Regions from separate parts of the Variovorax sp. P5_A3 genome, predicted to be linked through region 2. Evidence: riboswitches for the same ligand, from Rfam matches in the RefSeq annotation. Region 2 holds a riboswitch; the other holds the start of a gene.
What was found. A riboswitch is a leader RNA that binds a small molecule or an ion and turns the genes downstream of it on or off. The one in region 2 is predicted to bind S-adenosylhomocysteine.

Region 1 (4,415 bases), on a different contig from region 2:
GCGGGCTCGGTGCGCGATTCGTCCGTGTAGAGCACGATGTCATCGTCGTTGACAGTGTTGGCCGGCCAGAAGCCGATCACGCCGCTCGCCGAGAGCCAGCGGCCTTCGATGAGCCGCTTGAGCATGCGCTGGCCGTCGGCATACACGCGCACGGCCTCGGTGCCCACGATCTCGTCCTTCAGGATTGCGGGGAATGGCCCGGCCAGGTCCCAGGTCTGGAAGAACGGGCCCCAGTCGATGTACTTGGCGAGTTCGGTCAGGTCGAAGTTGCGGAACACCCGCCGGCCGATGAACTTGGGCACCGGCGGCAGGTAGCTCGACCAGTCGACCGGCGTCTTGTTGGCGCGCGCCTTCGCGAGCGGCCACAGCGGCACCTGCTTCTTGTTGGCGTGCTGGTGGCGCACCTTGTCGTAGTCGGCGTTGATCTCGTTGATGTAGCTCGTCGCCTGTTCAGACAGCAGCGACTGCGCCACGCTCACGCTGCGCGAGGCGTCGGGCACGTAGACCACCGGCCCTTCGTAGTGCGGTGCGATCTTGACTGCCGTGTGCACGCGGCTGGTGGTAGCGCCGCCGATCAGCAGCGGGATCTTCCTGATGCGGAAGTGATCGTCCTTCTGCATCTCGCCCGCGACGTATTGCATCTCTTCGAGGCTCGGCGTGATGAGGCCCGAGAGCCCCACGATGTCCGCGCCCTCGACCTTGGCACGCGCCAGGATCTCGTGGCAGGGGACCATCACGCCCATGTTCACCACCTCGAAGTTGTTGCACTGGAGCACGACGGTGACGATGTTCTTGCCGATGTCGTGCACGTCGCCCTTGACGGTGGCGATGATGATCTTGCCCTTGGTCCGCACATCGCGGCCGGCGGCCTCGTCCTGGCGCTTTTCTTCCTCGATGTAGGGGATGAGGTGGGCCACCGCCGACTTCATCACGCGCGCCGACTTCACCACCTGCGGCAGGAACATCTTGCCCTGGCCGAACAGGTCGCCCACGATGTTCATGCCGTCCATCAGCGGGCCTTCGATCACGTGCAGCGGCCGGCCGTCCTTGGCGAGGATCTGCTGGTAGGCCTCCTCGGTGTCCTCGACGATGAAGTCGGTGATGCCGTGCACCATCGCGTGCGACAGCCGCTGGTTCACATGCACCGGGTGCTCCGGCGTGCCGCGCCATTCGAGCTTCTTGCTCTCGTCCTTGGCGCCGCTCTTCGCGGTCTCGGCCACTTCGACGAGGCGCTCGCCGGCATCGGGACGACGATTCAGCACCACGTCTTCGACACGCTCGCGAAGCTCGGGTTCGAGGTCGTCATAGACGCCGACCATGCCGGCGTTGACGATGCCCATGTCCATGCCCGCCTTGATAGCGTGGTACAGGAACACCGTATGGATCGCCTCGCGTACCGGGTCGTTGCCGCGGAAGCTGAAGCTCACATTCGACACGCCGCCCGACACCTTCGCGCCCGGCAGGTTCTCCTTGATCCAGCGCGTGGCATTGATGAAGTCGACCGCGTAGTTGTTGTGCTCCTCGATGCCGGTGGCGATCGCGAAGATGTTCGGGTCGAAGATGATGTCCTCGGGCGGGAAGTCGATCTCGTCGACCAGGATGCGGTAGGCGCGCTTGCAGATCTCGATCTTGCGTTCGTAGGTGTCGGCCTGGCCCTTCTCGTCGAAGGCCATGACCACCGCCGCCGCGCCGTAGCGACGCAGCAGACGGGCGTGGTGGCGGAACTGGTCCTCGCCCTCCTTCATGCTGATCGAGTTCACGATGCCCTTGCCCTGGATGCACCGCAGGCCGGCCTCGATCACTTCCCACTTCGAGCTGTCGACCATGATCGGCACGCGCGCGATGTCGGGCTCGCTGGCGATCAGGTTCAGGAAGCGGACCATCGCGGCCTTGCTGTCGAGCATGGCCTCATCCATGTTGATGTCGATCACCTGCGCGCCGTTCTCGACCTGCTGGCGCGCGACGGCGAGGGCCTCCTCGAACTGCCCGTTGAGGATCATCCGCGCAAAGGCCTTGGAGCCTGTGACGTTCGTGCGCTCGCCGATGTTGACGAACAGCGCGCCCTCGCCGATCTGCACCGGCTCGAGGCCGGACAGCTTCATGGGGGGAACGAGGACTGGAGAGGAATCGGAGGACATGGGCTCACCTGCAAGACATGGAACTCAGGCGAGCGTCGTTGCAATCCAATGGCTGGAAGCCCAAGCCTGACGCGGCCGCCTCGAGGGAAGACGGCGGCGCTGCAACGCTCCTTGGGAGCCGCGGATTTTACGCCGGCTGGGCTGCGCCGGCAGCCGATGCCGGCAGGCCGAAGAGCATGTCGAAGGCCCAGTTGAAGACGAAGGTGTAGATCAGGAAGAAGACGACCAGGCCCAGGTCCATCACCAGCGCTTCCCACAGGCTGACATCCAGCCACCAGGCGAAGACCGGCACGAGGAAGGCAACCAGGCCGCCCTCGAACCCGATGGCGTGGGCGATCCGCCGCTTCAGGCTCCGGCCGCGCACCGCCTGCCGGGATTCCCAGCGCTCGAACAGGGCGTTGAAGCTCAGGTTCCAGAGCACCGCGATGGCCGAGGCGATGACGGCCAGCACGCCCGAATGGCCCAATCCCTGACCCGACATCAGCGCCACCCCGGCGCTTGCCGCGACGATGGCGATGCCTTCGTAGAGCGTGATGTAGACGACGCGGCGCTTGAGCCCTTGCATGAATTCGATCCCGTGCTGGTTGGTGACAGGATGGACTTTATGTGTGCCCGTCTGATATATAAAGTCATCTTCTATCAATTTCACTGACAGATCGGGAGATCGTGCGATGAGCTTCTCCAGCGACAACGTCGAAGTGTTCCTCGCCGTGATCGATCACGGGTCGTTCTCGGCTGCCGCGCGGGCGCTGGGCCGGGTCCCGTCCGCCGTGAGCATGGCGATCGCGAACCTCGAGGCCGAGCTCGACCTGCAGCTCTTCGACCGCAGCGGCCGCGAACCGCAGCCAACCGCCGCTGCGCGGTCGCTGGAACCCCAGGCGCGATTGCTCGCGGCGCAGCTCAAGCAGCTCCAGGTGCAGGCGCTCGCGCTCACGCAGGGGCTCGAAAACCGGCTCACCCTCGCCATCGCCCCCGAACTTCTCGCCGCGCCCTGGAGCGGACCGCTGGCCGCGCTGGCGCGGGAGTACCCGTCGCTGGAAGTGGAAGTGCTCGCGGCGCCGCAGGCCGACGCGCTGGCGCTGCTGCACAGCGGACGCGCCCAGCTCGCCCTGGTGTTCGAGCGCCCCAGCCTCGACGGGCGAGAAGCCTTCCAGGAAGTGGCCAGCGACACGATGGTGGCCGTGATGGCGCCCGACCATCCCGTGCTCGCCGCAGCCGGCGGCCGGCTGCGGGAAGTGCATCTGACGACCACGCGGCAGATCGTCGTTGCCGGACGCGATCTCGCGACCAGTGATCCGCGCTTCGTCTACGCGCGTCACGTCTGGCGCACCGACAACGCGCTCGCGGCGCTGAGCCTGATCACGGCCGGACTCGGATGGGGCTGGCTGCCGCGCAACTTCGCACGGCCACACGTGGCGGCAGGCGCGCTGGTCGAGATCCCGTTCGAGAACCTGTCGAACGGGATCGACCTGTGGGTCGACGTGGTGTGGTCGCGCGAACGGCCCCTGGGCCTGGGCGCCCAGCGCTTCGTCGCGCTGATCGCCCGCAAGAAGGACTGAGCAGGGTCAGCGGCTATTGGCCGCGTCCGCCGCCCTGGCCACCGCCGTGACCACCGCCATGGCCTCCTCCTCCGTGCCCACCGCCACCGTGGCCCCCTCCGTGGCCCCCACCATGACCACCACCTCCTCCTCCTCCGCCCTGCCCGGGCGGCGGGCCGGGAGGCCGGGGCCCACCTCCGTGAATCGGACGAACAACCGGGGGCGGTGGCGGACGGAAGCCGGGTGATGGAGGTGGGCGGAAGCCCGGTGCAGGAGGCGGCCTGAAGCCCGGCGGATGCGGCGAATAACCCGGCCACGGATTGGGACGCCAGCCCGGGACGGGCGGTGGCGGCGGGCGCCAGCCTGGACCCGGAGGCGGCGGTGGACGCCCGCCCCACCAGCGCGGCTGGCCATACCAGGGGCGGTCACGGTAATAGCTGCCCCAGTAGCTGCCGATCGCAAACGTCACGAGCGGAACGCCAATGACCGCGCCATAGGTCGCCAGCGGAACACGCTGGTCCTGGTAGGCGTAGTCGAGGCTCGCCGCATAGGACCAGCCGCGGAGGCCATCGGGCAGCACCACGTCGCACCAGCCATAGCCGCTGGTGCAGCCCATCACCTGCAGCGGTTGTCCGGGCGACAATGAGGCGACGAGCGGATAGTTGTCGCCGGGGCCGGCTCTCAAGTTGACACCTCCCCGAGTGAAAGCTTGCTGGGCCGTGGCAGCCAATGGAAGCGC
Region 2 (4,415 bases):
GGTGCGCTGCACCTTGAGCTTCATGCCCGGCGTGTAGCGTCCAGAGGCCATCCGCACGAAGGCGATGCGGTCACGGTGATTGGCGTCCATGTTGGCCTGCACCTTGAACACGACGCCCGCGAAGTCCTTGTCCTCTGGCTGGATCTCCTTGACCACCGGCTGCCGGTTGACCAGCGTGGTGCTGACGCGCGGCTGCGGCGGGGGCGCCAGGTCGACGAGTGCATCGAGCACTTCCATCACACCGAAGTTGTTGACACCGGAACCGAAGAACACCGGCGTCTGCTTGCCGGCGAGGAATGCTTCGCGATCCCAGGTCGGGGATGCGCCGGTGGCGAGTTCCATGCTTTCCATCGCGGTGTCGAACTCGCGGCCGAAGCGCTTGTGGAGCGTCTCGCGGTCGGTCAGCGGGATGGTTTCGAAGTCCTGCGGCAGGCGCTCGCTGCCCGATTCGAACACGGTCATTGCCTGGGTTCGCAGGTTCACGATGCCGCCGAAGGACTTGCCCTGCCCCACGGGCCAGGTCATCGGCACGCAGGGCATGCCCAACTCGCGCTCGATCTCGTCGAGCAGTTCGAGCGGCTCGCGCACTTCGCGGTCCATCTTGTTGACGAAGGTGATGATGGGCGTGTCGCGCTGACGGCAGACTTCGATCAGGCGACGTGTTTGGGCTTCGACGCCGTTGGCTGCGTCGATGACCATGAGCGCCGAATCGACCGCGGTGAGCACGCGGTAGGTGTCTTCGGAGAAGTCCTTGTGGCCAGGCGTGTCGAGCAGGTTGATGACGTGGTCGCGGTAGACCATCTGCATCACCGACGACGCCACCGAGATGCCGCGCTGCTTCTCGATTTCCATCCAGTCGGAGGTCGCATGGCGCGAGGCCTTGCGGGCCTTGACCGAGCCGGCGATCTGGATCGCGCCGGAGAACAGCAGCAGCTTTTCGGTCAGCGTGGTCTTACCGGCGTCAGGGTGGGAAATGATCGCGAAAGTGCGACGGCGGCGGGTTTCGGAAGCGAATGTCATGGGGTGAACGCGGTGCGCGCTCACGGGCGCGGGCAGCAGAAGGCAAAGCCCGCGATTTTACCGATCGACCTTGCGGGCCGCCGGGCGACCCTCGCATTCACATGGGCGGCGTGAATCCGTTGCGGCCGACCAGCAGGCTCGAAGCGGTCGGCTGGCCGTCCTTCAACTGGGCGGTGACGACGACCTTCGCGCCCTGGACCAACAATGCCGCCTGGTCGTCCTTGCCGGGCTTGAAGGTAACGATCGGGGTGCCGCGCGGGACGATCACGGTCTTTTCGCCGTCCTTGTACTTGAGCACCAGTTTCTGACCGCCGCCCGGAGCCGACGATGGTGCCGCCGACAGCTCGGAGACCGTGGCGTTGGTCATCGTGCCGTTGGGCATGTAGTCCCAGGGCCGGAAGCCTTCGCCGGTGCCCCGCATGGCTTCTGGGAATACCAGGACTTCGACCGCGCGCTGCGTGCCATCGGGCTGCGGAAGGGATCCGGCGCCGACGAAGCTGTTCGGCTTGATGGCCGCCGGCGTCACCGGGAGCACCTCGACGACCCGCATGTCGGCAGGACGCGCCATGGTGACAACCTCGCCGCTGCGGTCCTTGACGGTCAGCGAATTCGCATCGACCCGCACGATGACGCCGCGCACACGCACGGTCTGGGCGGCGGCGGCCTGGGTCTGCGCCGGAACCACGCTGGGCAGCAGGGCCGACGCGATCACGAACGATGCGGCAAGAGCTTTGGGTTTGAACATGTTGTAACGTCGCGCGGGGCGGCGGGAGGGGAGGGAATGGCAGTCTAGGCCGATCGGAAGAATGCTGCCGACGGCAGTCCGACCGCGCGCGCTAAAATCCCTGTTCCGAGGAGCGTTGCAGCGCCGACAGGCGTGAGGCTCGGACCACCATCGCAACCACGCTCACCCGCTGTTCTCGCGGTGAGTCCTTTCCCCGAACGCAGTGGCCATCTTTCAAACTTGCTTTGGAGCCAACATGAGCGCCGTTCTCAAATCCCCGACCCCTGTTTCCACCGCCGACCAGGCCATCGCCGACCTGGGCCTTGCCGCCTGGGGCCGCAAGGAAATCCGCATCGCCGAGACCGAAATGCCCGGCCTGATGGCCATCCGTGAGGAATTCGCCAAGAGCCAACCGCTCAAGGACGCGCGCATCACCGGCTCGCTGCACATGACGATTCAGACAGCGGTGCTGATCGAGACACTGCAGGCGCTGGGCGCCACCGTGCGCTGGGCTTCGTGCAACATCTTCTCGACGCAGGACCACGCCGCCGCCGCCATTGCCGCCAACGGCACGCCGGTGTTCGCGATCAAGGGCGAGTCGCTGGAAGACTACTGGGACTACACGCACCGCATCTTCGACTTCGGCGCCAAGGGCTCGGCCGGCGAAGGCCCGAACATGATCCTGGACGACGGCGGCGACGCCACGCTGCTGATGCACCTCGGCCAGCGTGCCGAGAAGGACCAGAGCGTGCTCGCCAACCCGACCAGCGACGAAGAGCGCATCCTCTACGCCGCGATCAAGGCCAAGCTGGCCGTCGATCCGACCTGGTACACCCGCAAGTCGGCCGAGATCATCGGCGTCACCGAAGAGACCACCACCGGCGTGCACCGCCTGAACGAGATGAGCGCCAAGGGCACGTTGCTGTTCCGCGCCATCAACGTGAACGACTCGGTCACCAAGAGCAAGTTCGACAACCTGTACGGTTGCCGTGAATCGCTGGTGGACGGCATCAAGCGCGCCACCGACGTGATGATCGCAGGCAAGGTCGCCTGCGTGGCCGGCTACGGCGACGTGGGCAAGGGCTCGGCCCAGGCGCTGCGCGCGCTGAGCGCCCAGGTGTGGGTGACCGAGATCGACCCCATCAACGCGCTGCAGGCCGCCATGGAAGGCTACAAGGTCGTCACCATGGAGTACGCCGCCGACAAGGCCGACATCTTCGTGACCACCACCGGCAACCGCGACGTCATCCGCCACGAGCACATGGCCGCGATGAAGGACCAGGCGATCGTCTGCAACATCGGGCACTTCGACAATGAAATCGCGGTCGCGTCGATCGAGAAGTACGAGTGGGAAGAGATCAAGCCGCAAGTCGACCACATCACCTTCCCCGATGGCAAGAAGATCATCCTGCTGGCGAAGGGCCGCCTCGTGAACCTCGGCTGCGGCACGGGCCATCCGAGCTTCGTGATGTCGTCTTCGTTCGCGAACCAGACGATCGCGCAGATCGAACTCTTCACCAAGCCCGATGCCTACCAGGCCGGCAAGGTCTACGTGCTGCCGAAGCACCTCGACGAGAAGGTCGCCCGCCTGCACCTGAAGAAGGTCGGCGCCATGCTGACCGAACTGACGGACGCGCAGGCCGCCTACATCGGTGTCGACAAGAACGGCCCGTACAAGCCGGACACCTACCGCTACTGATCGCGCGAGCGTAGCGCTTTGCGCGCCGATCAGTTGCTTGTCGAACGTGGCCTCGCCGCGTCGCGCTCGCAGGCCGTCCGGCTGATTGCCGGTGGTTTGCGCTGGCGCGACGGCGCGGACTGGCGCGTGGTCAACAAGAATCGCGACGAAGTGCCCGAGACGGCCGAGCTTGAATTGCTCGACGCGGCCGAGGCACGCTATGTCTCCCGCGGCGGACTCAAGCTTGAGGGCGCGTTGGCCGAGACCGGGATCGATCCGCGCGGACGCCGATGCCTGGACGTGGGCCAATCGACGGGCGGCTTCACCGATTGCCTGCTGCAGCAAGGCGCCGAGCACGTGGTGGGGGTCGATGTGGGCCACGGGCAATTGCATTCGCGGGTGCGCGACGATGCGCGTGTCACTGTGGTCGAAGGCGTCAATGCCCGCGTGCTCAGCGCCGATGCGTGGGCCGCCCAGTCGCTGGACGATTCGGATTTTGGGCTGATCGTCGGCGATCTCTCGTTCATCTCGCTCACGCTGGTGCTGCCGACGCTGGTGCCATTGCTGGCTCCCGGTGGCGATCTGCTGATGCTGGTCAAGCCGCAGTTCGAACTGCAACCCGGGCAGATCGGCAAGGGCGGCATCGTGCGCGATCCAGCGCTGTATGCCGTCGTCGAGCTGCGTCTTCGGGACGCGTGCGAGTCGCTGGGCCTGCGTGTGCTGCGATGGCTCGACAGCCCGATCGCGGGCGGCGACGGCAACCGCGAGTTTTTCATTCATGCCGTTCATGCGGACGGCGAACAAGGAGCCGGCCGTGAGCCTTCCGCTCAGCTTTGAATTCTTTCCGCCCAAGACGCCTGAAGGGTCGACCAAACTGCGTGCCGTGCGGCAGCAGCTTTATACCCAGGCGCCCGAGTTCTGCTCGGTGACCTACGGCGCCGGTGGCTCGACGCACGACGGCACTTTCGGCACCGTGCGCGAGATCCTGGGCGA

Region 1: linked by a shared signal. The riboswitch ahead of metH (methionine synthase) and the one ahead of ahcY (adenosylhomocysteinase) in region 2 are both predicted to bind S-adenosylhomocysteine.

Annotation. Positions count from the first base shown of each region.
Region 1 is NZ_JBFUKW010000008.1:325,550-329,964, reverse strand. It holds gene metH (methionine synthase) at 1-2,138, opposite strand, end outside; S-adenosyl-L-homocysteine riboswitch at 2,162-2,257, opposite strand; gene AC1D3B_RS15165 (PACE efflux transporter) at 2,266-2,703, opposite strand; gene AC1D3B_RS15160 (LysR family transcriptional regulator) at 2,810-3,697, shown strand; gene AC1D3B_RS15155 (SH3 domain-containing protein) at 3,711-4,415, opposite strand, start outside.
Region 2 is NZ_JBFUKW010000005.1:125,627-130,041, forward strand. It holds gene AC1D3B_RS09915 (peptide chain release factor 3) at 1-1,020, opposite strand, end outside; gene AC1D3B_RS09920 (hypothetical protein) at 1,118-1,765, opposite strand; S-adenosyl-L-homocysteine riboswitch at 1,867-1,936, shown strand; gene ahcY (adenosylhomocysteinase) at 2,001-3,443, shown strand; gene AC1D3B_RS09930 (TlyA family RNA methyltransferase) at 3,462-4,259, shown strand; gene metF (methylenetetrahydrofolate reductase [NAD(P)H]) at 4,237-4,415, shown strand, end outside.